Regions from separate parts of the Pseudarthrobacter sp. RHLT3-21 genome, predicted to be linked through region 2. Evidence: predicted binding sites of a transcription regulator. Region 2 holds the regulator's gene; the other holds the start of a gene.
The links. The regulator HrcA, encoded in region 2, represses chaperone genes, less so after heat shock. The targets are predictions, from matches to a motif close to TTNGCACTCGNNNNNNNCGAGTGCNAA.
Positions count from the first base shown of each region.

Region 1: a site for HrcA is predicted at 2,556-2,582, ahead of groL (chaperonin GroEL). Genes of this name have one in related genera too.

Region 1 is NZ_JBWZCI010000006.1:7,096-12,594, reverse strand. It holds gene AC50YA_RS08485 (ABC transporter substrate-binding protein) at 1-615, shown strand, start outside; gene groL (chaperonin GroEL) at 749-2,377, opposite strand; gene AC50YA_RS08475 (ABC transporter substrate-binding protein) at 2,669-3,922, opposite strand; gene AC50YA_RS08470 (cold-shock protein) at 3,946-4,152, opposite strand; gene AC50YA_RS08465 (LytR C-terminal domain-containing protein) at 4,311-4,928, opposite strand; gene AC50YA_RS08460 (DUF3263 domain-containing protein) at 4,980-5,309, opposite strand; gene AC50YA_RS08455 (uracil-DNA glycosylase) at 5,414-5,499, shown strand, end outside.
Region 2 is NZ_JBWZCI010000015.1:58,702-64,200, reverse strand. It holds gene hemW (radical SAM family heme chaperone HemW) at 1-412, shown strand, start outside; gene AC50YA_RS15590 (DUF4870 domain-containing protein) at 544-963, opposite strand; gene AC50YA_RS15585 (DUF3097 domain-containing protein) at 1,092-1,940, opposite strand; gene hrcA (heat-inducible transcriptional repressor HrcA) at 2,088-3,101, shown strand; gene dnaJ (molecular chaperone DnaJ) at 3,179-4,306, shown strand; gene AC50YA_RS15570 (16S rRNA (uracil(1498)-N(3))-methyltransferase) at 4,309-5,091, shown strand; gene AC50YA_RS15565 (GerMN domain-containing protein) at 5,101-5,499, opposite strand, start outside.

The DNA of each region.
Region 1 (5,499 bases), on a different contig from region 2:
TCGTTCTGGGAACGGCTGAAGGAACAGCGCGAATCCCAGGCCAGCCCGCCGGCCTCGGTGGCCACCGAGGACTCCGGCGCGGGCCTTGAGGAGAGCCTGTTCGGCACCAACCGGGTGGGCATGGCATGGTGGTGGACCAACCAGCTGGGATCGCTGGAAACCACCACGGGCAGCAGCATCAAGATGCTCCGCGCGCCCAGCACCGGCGGGAAATCTGCGGATAACGGCATGTACTACAAGCCCACCATGTTCTGGTCCGCGTCCTCACGGTCCAAGCACCCGGAAGCGGCGGCAACCTTTATCGATTACCTGGCCAACAGCCCCGCGGCAGGCGCCATCCTCATGACAGACCGCGGCGTGCCCAGCAACTCTGAGATTGTCGAGGGCATCACCCCCACCCTCAAGCCGGCAGACACCACCGTGGTGGCCTTCCTGAAGGACATCGCACCGGACATCGCCGACGCGCCTCCCGTCCCGCCGGTGGGTGCTGGCAGCGTCCAGAACGTCATCAAACGATTCACCGACGAAGTCCTCTACGACCGGATGACTCCCCAGGCGGCCGCCGAGGCCTTCAAGAAAGAAGTCGAAGGAATGCTCGCCACCGCCCGCAAGTAACGGAGCCCGCGGCCTGCACGCCAGGCAACCAGGCGCCAGTCGCTGGTCCTTAGCCAGGCAAAAATAATGCGGCCCCCTCCAGTGGAGGGGGCCGCATTATGGTTTGCGCGGAACGTATTCCGGGCGTTGGGGGCTAGAAGCCGCCCATGCCGCCCATGTCGTCGCCGCCACCCATGGCCGGAGCGTTCTTCTCCGGCTTGTCGGCCACTACAGCCTCGGTGGTGAGGAACAGACCGGCAATGGAAGCCGCGTTCTGCAGTGCAGAGCGGGTCACCTTGACCGGGTCGTTGATGCCGGCAGCCAGCAGGTCGACGTATTCGCCGGTTGCTGCGTTCAGGCCGTGGCCTGCAGGCAGGCCGCGGACCTTGTCGACAACAACGCCCGGCTCGAGGCCGGCGTTGAAGGCGATCTGCTTCAGCGGGGCGTCGATGGCAACGCGGACGATGTTCGCACCGGTTGCTTCGTCACCTGTCAGGTTCAGGTTCGCGAACGCCTTGGCGCCGGCCTGGATCAGTGCAACGCCGCCACCGGCGACGATGCCTTCTTCAACAGCAGCCTTCGCGTTGCGGACAGCGTCCTCAATGCGGTGCTTGCGTTCCTTGAGCTCAACTTCGGTTGCGGCACCGGCCTTGATGACTGCAACGCCGCCGGCCAGCTTGGCCAGGCGTTCCTGCAGCTTCTCGCGGTCGTAGTCCGAATCGGAGTTTTCGATCTCGGCACGGATCTGGGAAACGCGGCCAGCGATCTGGTCGGCGTCGCCGGCACCTTCAACGATGGTGGTTTCGTCCTTGGTGACAACAACCTTGCGGGCGCGTCCCAGGAGTTCCAGTCCGGCGGTCTCCAGCTTGAGTCCGACTTCCTCGGCGATGACCTGGCCACCGGTGAGTACAGCGATGTCGGCCAGCTGGGCCTTGCGGCGGTCGCCGAAGCCCGGAGCCTTGACGGCAACGGACTTGAAGGTGCCACGGATCTTGTTGACGATCAGGGTGGCCAGGGCCTCGCCCTCGATGTCTTCGGCAATGATCAGCAGCGGCTTGCTGGACTGCATGACCTTTTCCAGGACAGCAACCAGTTCCTTGACGTTGGAGATCTTAGAGTTGACGATCAGGATGTAGGGGTCCTCAAGGACCGTTTCCTGGCGCTCAGTATCGGTAACGAAGTAAGCGGAGATGTAACCCTTATCGAAGCGCATGCCTTCGGTGAGCTCGAGCTCCAGGCCGAAGGTGTTGGACTCCTCGACGGTGATGACGCCTTCTTTGCCCACCTTGTCCAGGGCTTCAGCGATCAGGGCGCCGATTTCGTCGTCACCGGCGGAGATGGAGGCAGTAGCCGCAATCTCTTCCTTGGTTTCGATTTCCTTGGCGGAGGCCAGCAGTTCAACCGTGACGGCCGCTACTGCCTTCTCGATACCGCGCTTGAGGGACAGCGGGTCAGCGCCGGCCGCGACGTTGCGCAGGCCTTCCTTGACCAAGGCCTGCGCCAGCACGGTAGCCGTGGTGGTGCCGTCGCCAGCGACGTCGTCCGTCTTCTTGGCAACTTCCTTGACCAGCTCGGCGCCGATCTTTTCGTAAGGGTCGTCCAGCTCGATCTCCTTGGCGATGGAAACACCATCGTTGGTGATCGTGGGGGCGCCCCACTTCTTTTCGAGGACGACGTTGCGTCCACGCGGGCCGAGGGTGACCTTGACGGCGTCGGCGAGGATGTTCAGGCCCCGCTCAAGACCGCGGCGTGCCTCTTCATCAAATGCAATGATCTTGGCCATAACGGCAGTAGTCCTTTCGGGACAGTCGTTAAGAATGAACCTCACTGCAGTGCCCGCGACGGACGATCCTTCACCGGCGGCCTCTGTATGCCACGGCTGGGGATCTCACTCCAGCTAGGTATTTCTCTCGCTCCACGACCGCCGCCAAGCTCCGCTGCCGGAAAAACCGGACGTCGCTTTAGCAGTCGGTACGTAAGAGTGCTAACTCAATAATTAGCACTCCCTAGGTGAGAGTGCAAGCGAAAGACCCCTTAAATCGCGCCGTCAGGGCGACCCGTTCGCCACTGGCGATCAGCCTGCGGCCCGGCCTGCCGCCTCACGGCCGGTGAGCACTGCCCTGTTGTCTGCGCCGTAGGTGAACACCATGTAGTTGGCCGTGGTGATGTCACCGTTGGAATCGAAGGCAACCGGCCCCGATTCGCCGTCGTAATTAATGTTTGCCCCGGTTTTCAGGACCGCGACGCAGTCGGTGTAGGACAGGCAGGGCTTGATGGCCGGGCCAGAGGCCTGCGCGGCGGGCTGCCCGCCTGCCGTCCCGCCGGACACGGCGATCAGGTTGGCGGCGATGGAGCGGCCGGCGTCGTCGTCAGCTTTGGCTGCCGCCAGGACTGCAAGGTTCACGGCGTCGTAGGTCTCTGCGGCGAACGAAAGGTCTTTCAATGCCGGGTTGACCGAAACAAGCCGGGCCTGGAAGTCCGCGGACGGCAGCCGGCCTGGCACCACTGCACGGGCGCCGTCGAGGGCCTTGGATCCCAGCCCCGGACCGTACTGGGCGAAGGCGCCGTCGCTCAGGATAATGCTCTTGCCCGACAGCCCCGCGTTATTGAGCTCTGCGAGGGCACCCTGGGCGTCGTCCCTGGCGATCAGCACCACGGCGTCAGGCGTGGCAGCCTTGGCAGCGGCTGCCGCGTTCCCGGCGTCGCCGGGCTTGAATGCGGCGGTGGAGACCGTCTCGAGGCCGGCGTTTTTGGCGGCACTGGTTACCGCGGCCGACACGTCCTTGCCGTAGGTACTGTCCTGGTGGACCACGGCAAGGCTCTTGGCGCCGCCGTCCTTGGCCAGTTTCACCAGCACCGAGGCCTGGGCAACGTCCGCCGCGGCCGTCCTGAAGTAGTAGCCGCCGCTCTTATAGCGGGACAGGCCGGCAGCAGAGTTGGCCGGCGAGACGAGCGGGATGCGGGCAGTCGAGAGGACGTCGATGGCGGCGGCGGCGTGGCTCGAGTCCGTGGGTCCGATCACCGCGTCAGCGTTGGCTGAGGCCAGATTCCTGGCCTGGGCATCTGCGCCGTCACCGGCGCCGACCACCAGATCGACAGGCCTGCCCTTGTGACCGCCGGCCGCGTTGATTTCCTTGATGGCAAGTTGCGCCGCAGCGAGCTGCGAGTCGTTGAGGAAGGCCTGCTTCCCTGTGCTGTCCTGGATCAGCCCGATCCGCAGCGTACCGTCACCGGATGCCTCAGCGGATTCAACGCGGGCGTTGCCCCCTGATCCGGCACAGCCGGCCAGGGCCAACAGGAGCGCCGCCCCCGTAGTTGTGTGGACCATTGTTGAGCGCAGGCTGCGGGAGATCACTGAGCGGGCCGGACGCTTTCTGCCTGCGGGCCTTTCTCGCCTTCGCCGACTTCAAGTTCGACGCGCTGTCCCTCATCCAGGGCACGGTAACCTTCGCCCTCAATGGCCGACCAGTGCACAAAGACATCGTCCCCGGAGCCGTCCACCGTAATAAAGCCGTAGCCCTTTTCGGCGTTGAACCACTTAACCGTTCCCAATCCCATGATGTCCACTCTTTTCCGTCGTGCCGTCGGTCCCCGTCGGAAGTGTGCCGCTTGTTGCGGACCGAAGCCTGAAATCACTCTAGCGATAAGCCATCCGGCGGGCCGAGCCACACTGCCGCTCCGGTGCCCAAAAGTTATTCAGGCGTGACCGCGAGGCGTTACTGGTAGCCCGGCCCCAGGACAACAACCAACGGCACCTGGAATTCCTGGCTCTCCACCAGGGTAGGAATGTTCAGGAGTTCCGAGACTGCTTCGGCGTTGGCTTTTTGCGCCGGGCCCGAATAGAAGATTGCGGATGTCTTCTGCGGTGCGCCGCCCCAGTTCCCCACCTGGCCCAGTGTCCAGCCATCGGCTTGGACCATCGAGCTGATGCGTCCGGCGAGCCCGGCCGTACCGGCCGCGTTGTAGATGGCAACGCGCTGGGTCTTGTCCAGCACCGCCGCGGAGGGAACGGCACTGGGCGAAGCGCTGGGATCTGCCTCCGGGCTCTCAGAGGGCTCCGGGTTCGCGAAGGATCCAGCGCTGACCGACGGTGCCGCGCTTGCCTCGGGCGCCACGGTTGATTCCAGGCTGGTGGAGGCTTCACTGCCGGTCTGGGTGAACCCGAGCTTGGGAAGGATCAGGAAGGACATCACTCCGATGGCCAATGCCGCAACCCCCACCGCAAGGATGGGCCACAGCTTGCGGCGGGCAGGCGCCGAGGCCGCACGGTGGACTCCTTGCCGCGAGGCGGACTCCGGAACCTTATCGAATTCATCCCGAGCGTATTTGGTCATGGTGGGGAGACGTCCTTGTTGATTGCTGCTGATGGCTCAGCACGAGCGTGGTCAGGCGTCGGAACCCAGGCGTCGTGCAGTGCGTGCCCGGTGACGCGACGTACGTAGTCTACGCAATCTCTTGACCAGCATGGGGTCGTGGGCAAGTGCAGCCTCGGTGTCAATGAGGGCGTTGAGTAGCTGGTAGTAGTGGGTCGCGGACAGATCGAACAGCTCCCTGATGGCCTGTTCCTTGGCCCCCGCGTACTTCCACCACTGCCGCTCCAGTGCCAGCATCTGCTGGTCGCGCTCGCTCAACGGGGAGTCACGGAGCGTAAAATCCGCCAGCAAAGTACCGCGCTCCTCCGGCTCCGGCACATGTTCCCGAGCAGGCTCCGCCACGGCACACCCCTTCGCTGGTTGAGTAGAAAATCTCCTACCCATGTTACGGCGTGAATAACATCTATGTCATTTCCACCCCTTGGAGGTCCTGCGAGAATGGGAGCGTGTTTGATTCTGACGCGTTGTTCGAACTGGCGGCGGACCCTGCCGAGGCCGTTGGCTTTGCCGAAATGGCCGCCCTGCCGCTCAG
Region 2 (5,499 bases):
CAACTGGTCCCGGACCCCGGAGCAGGCATGCCGGCACAACCTTGCGTACTGGCGGGGGGACGACTGGTGGGGGATCGGACCGGGTGCACACTCACACGTCGGAGGAGTGCGGTGGTGGAACGTCAAGCACCCTACTGCCTACGCCGGACGGCTCGCGCAGGGGCTGTCACCGGCCGCCGGGCGGGAAACACTCGATGCCGAAACCCGCGACGTGGAGCGTGTGATGCTTGAGGCCCGGCTCGTATCCGGGCTGGCAACGTCAACGCTGGGCGAACACGGCCGTCACGCCGTGGCCGGGCTCATTGCCGACGGCCTAGTGGAGGCCCCGGCCGCCTTCCACGGCAAGCTGGTATTGACCCTTAAAGGCCGCCTGCTGGCCGATGCTGTGGTCCGCAGGGTCCTGCCGGACTGATTGGCCCGTCAAACGTGGGCCCACGCCCGCAGGGCTCCCTGGCCGTGGAGCCCCTCCTGCGAGGGCCCCGGCACGAGCTTGCGAGGGCAGGGAGCCGGTGCGGACTTGCGAGGTTAGGGTGCGGGTGGGGATTACTTGATCCAGCGCAGGTTGTACTGGTAGCGGTGGGGCTGGCCCTTGTTGACATGGATGCCTGCGGAAACGGAGAAGCAGGTCAGGGCAAGCCAAATCAGCGTGGCGATGACGGCGAAGATGTTTCCCACCACCGGAATGAAAACCAGGACGTTGGCCACCAGCGCCGCAATGGTGGGCGGCAGGCTGAAGTTCAGCGCTTCCTTGGATTCCTGGGCGGTAAACGGCCCGCGCTCACGGAAAATCAGGTAGATCAGCAGCGACGGAACACAACCGAGGATCCCGCCAAAGTGTGCCAGCGTGGCCCACTGGCGATCTTCGCTGGCCGTCAGGGGCAGCGCATTTGCCGGAACGCCCTGGTACTCGGAGCGGCCCTGGCCGCCGTGGTCGTCCCGGTGCTCGCGTGCGTTTTGTGCCACGGTTTTCTTCCTTCGAAAGTGCAATGGTGCTGGGTTGGAGTATGCCGGACTGAAGCAACGGCAGCCTCCGCAATACCAAGAATACTGGTTCGGCCACCAAATGCCGCCGCCAGCAGCCGGATTCGGCGCTAGGGGACCGTCAGGAAGTCGATGACTTCCTCCACTCTCCCGAGCAGTGATGCTTCCAGGTCCGCGTAGCTGCGGACAGCACCGAGCAGCTTTTGCCAGCCAAGGCCGATGTCTTCCTTGGTGGCGTGCGGCCAGCCGAACGCTGCCAGGATGCCGGTTTTCCAGTCCTGTCCGCGGGGCACCACCGGCCATTGTTCGATGCCCAGGACAGCGGGACGGATAGCCTGCCATACGTCAACGTAAGGGTGCCCGACGATCAGGACATTCCCGGCCGCGCCGGGGGAGGCCATCACGTTGGCAGCGATGCGCGACTCCTTCGAGTCCGGGACCAGGTGGTCCACCAGGACCCCCAGCCGCCGGCCCGGACCGGGACCGAAGGCTGCCACCGCCCCCGCCAGGTCATCTATGCCGTGCAAAGGCTCGACGACGATGCCCTCGACGCGGAGATCGTCACCCCAGACTTTTTCCACAAGTTCGGCGTCGTGTTTTCCCTCTACCCAGATTCTGCTCGCCTTGGCCACCTGGGCCCGCTGGCCGGCCACACGGACCGAGCCGGACGCCGTCCGGCCGGCGGCCACGGCGGCTGGCTGCCTGGGCGCCGGGGGAACGAGCCGGATGGGCTGTCCCTCCAGGAGGAACCCGAAGCCAAGTCGGAAGGACCGGGACTTTCCGCGCCGGTCTTCGAGGGCTACGACATGCATGCCGCCGGACTTCTCCACCCGGGTCACAGCCCCCACCCAGCCTGACTGGGCGTCTTCGAGAACCATGCCGCGTTCCACGGGAACCTCAGGGAGTTCGCTTCTGACGGGCGCGGTGATCTCCTGCGGACCCCAGTTCTGGTAGTGCATGGATTGATTCCGCCTTGCCGCTAGATCCTGGCCCGGAATTTCGCCCGGAGCGGTACCAATGCTAACAACGGGGTGACTCATATTAGACTGTTAGCACTTAGGCATGTCGAGTGCTAACCCTGCAGTGACCACGGATGGAGGTGGAGTATGAGCGAGCCGCGCAAACTCGAAGTACTGCGCGCCATCGTGGAGGACTATGTGCACTCCCGCGAGCCAGTGGGTTCCAAGGCGCTCGTGGAACGCCATCACCTCGGAGTGTCCAGCGCCACCATCCGCAACGACATGGCGGCCTTGGAAGACGAAGGCCTGATCACGGCCCCGCACACCAGCGCCGGACGGATCCCCACGGACAAAGGCTATCGGCTTTTTGTGGACCAGATTTCAGCGGTAAAGCCGCTGTCCCAGGCGGAACGGCGTGCAATCCAGTCGCTGCTGGAGGGTTCAGACGATCTGGACGACGTCCTGGACAGGACCGTCAGGATGCTGTCACAGCTGACCAACCAAGTCGCCGTGGTCCAGTACCCCCATCTGAGCCGCGCCACCATCCGCCACATCGAATTCGTCCTGCTCGCGCCCCGGCAGGTCCTGGTGGTCCTCATCGCCACCACGGGCAAAGTCGAACAGCGCGTGATCGACGTCGGCCAGGACCTCGGCGACGACGCCATCGCCGCCCTGCGGACACACTTCCTCGGATCGTTGGCGGGCACTTCGCTGAGCCGGCTGACGCCGTCGCTGCCGGGAGTCGTTTCCTCCGTCAGTCCGGGTCAGCGCGCGGCTGCCCAGGCTTTGGCCCAGGGTCTGGAAACGCTCGCCCACAACAGCCGTGAGGAACGCATGGTCATGGCCGGAACGGCGAACCTTGCCCGCTCCAACGTGGATTTTCCGCTCAGTATTGGACCAGTCCTGGAAGCCCTTGAGGAGCAGGTTGTCCTGCTGCGCCTCTTGAGTGATATGGCACAGGATCCCAGGGGCGTGGCAGTCAGTATCGGGCGTGAAAACCCTTACGACGGGCTCGCGGAAGCCTCCGTGGTGGCCACGGGCTACGGACCTGACAGCACCGCCAAGATCGGTGTGCTGGGCCCCACCCGGATGGACTATCCCACCACCATGGCCGCCGTCAGGGCAGTAGCCCGTTACCTTTCAAGAATTCTGGGTCCGTAACAACACCACGGTCCAGGCACGAAGAGCAGTGCCGGCAGCCCGGCTGCCGGCAGTACAACAAGGAAGAGATACGAACTTTGAGCAGCCACTACGACGTCCTCGGAGTCTCGCCGGAAGCCACCGGGGAAGAGATCAAGAAGGCCTACCGCAAGCTGGCCCGCACTCTTCACCCGGACGTCAACCCCGGGGACGATGCATCGGACCGCTTCAAGGCCGTGACCCATGCCTATGAGGTACTTTCGGACCCGCAGAAGCGCCGGATCTATGACACCACCGGCAACGAGAACGGCACCGACAACGGCTCCGGCGGCGGCGGATACTCCGGCCAGGGCTTCGCGTTCCAGGACATCTTCGACACGTTCTTCGGTGCCGGCGGCACCTCCGGCCCCGCGTCCCGGGTCCGCCGCGGCCAGGACGCGCTGATCAGTGTCCGGATCGAACTCCGCGATGCCGTGTTCGGCGTCAACCGGAAACTCGAAGTGGACACCGCTGTCACCTGCCCCACCTGCAACGGCTCATGCTGCCGCGAAGGAAGCCACCCTGTCCGCTGCGATATCTGCGGCGGCAGCGGCCAGGTCCAGCGCGCGGTGCGCTCCATCCTGGGCCAGGTCATGACGGCGGCCCCGTGTGGCAGCTGCGAAGGCTTCGGGACGGTCATCAAGGACCCCTGCAACGAATGCAGCGGCCAGGGCCGCATCCGCAGCCGGCGGTCGCTCACCATCAAGGTGCCGGCCGGTGTTGCCACAGGCACCCGGATCCAGCTTTCCGGGCAGGGCGAAGCGGGCCCGGCCGGAGGACCGTCCGGGGACCTGTACGTGGAACTCCGGGTCAACAACGACGCCACCTACGCCCGTGACGGTGACGACCTGCACGCCACGCTGCACATCCCGATGACTGCCGCCGCACTGGGCACTGAGCTGTCACTGGAAACCTTCGACGGGCTGCAGGAGATCGACGTCAAGGCGGGGACACAGTCCGGGGAGATCATCACGCTCCGTGGACTCGGCGTGACGCACCTGCGCGGTTACGGACGCGGGGAGCTGATGGTCCATCTGCAGGTGGAGACACCGGCGAAGCTGGATGCCGCGCAGGAGGATCTCCTGCGGCAGTTGGCGAAACTGCGGGGCGAGCAATTCACGGAAGGCAAGCTGGCGGCCAGCGGCGGCGTCTTTGCCAAGCTGCGGGACCGGTTCGGTAACCTGTAGCGGTGAGCAATCCCGTATTCTTCACCGGTGCCGGGTCGCTGGACGAGCTCGTGCCCGGTGGTCGCTTTGTCCTTCAAGGGCCGGAGGCCCGCCATGCCGTGACCGTGAAGCGGCTCGCACCCGGAGAAGCGGTGGACATCGCCGACGGCGCCGGAAAGCGGCTGACGGGAACTGTTGTTTCGGCGTCGCCCGCGGAGCTCACCGTGGAATGCTCCGCCCTCGTAGTGGAGCACCAGCCCGATATCCGGCTCGTGCTGGTCCAGGCACTGGCCAAGGGGGACCGCGATGAACTGGCCGTGGAAACGGCAACTGAACTGGGGATCGACGCCGTAGTTCCCTGGCAGTCCGAGCGGTCGATCGTCCGCTGGAAAGGTGAGCGCGCCGCCAAGGCCCACGCAAAATGGCAATCCGTGGTCACTGCCGCCGCCAAACAGGCACGCCGCGCATGGATCCCCGAGGTGCGCGCCGCCGTCGAAACGCCTGGCCTTGTGGCGGCCGTGGCGGCAGCGGATCTGGCTGTAATCCTGCACGAAGACGCGGTCCGGCCGCTCCGTTCTGTCCTGGAATCATGGCAGGCCACCCAGGCTGACGCCGGGCCCCTGGAAATTCTGCTCATCGTTGGCCCGGAGGGCGGAATCAGTCCCCGCGAAGTCACTCGGCTTTGCGACGCCGGTGCCGTGACGGCGCTCCTGGGACACCACGTCCTGAGGTCATCCACGGCCGGACCGGCAGCGGTTGTTCTGGCGAGCGATGTGTTGGGACGCTGGACTGCTCCGGTATTCTGAGGCCGCCTGCTACCGGACGTTGAAGTTCCGCGTATCCACATTCAGCTCCGGGTCGCTGCCGGCCGCATCCACCTGCGAAACGCGGAGCTCGTAACTCCCCGAGGACAGGCTAAGGGCAAGCGTAAACACTCCGGATTGGGCCGCTTCGGCCGCTGCGGTGGTCTCCCCGGTCAGGTAGGGCGTCTTGTTCCCGTTCGCTTCGGCCCGCAGGATCTGCCAGCGGAGCTTACCGCCCGGAACGGTGCTGCGGCCGGTGATCTTGACGCTTCCGCCGGCCAGGTCCGTCCCTTCCTGCGGATCGATGATCCACACGGGCGCGACCATGCCGGCAGCTCGGGACATGGGGTCGCCGAGCTGGACGTGGTCGAAGGCAACGTAATCGGTGTGGCTGTCCACCAGGATCCTGAC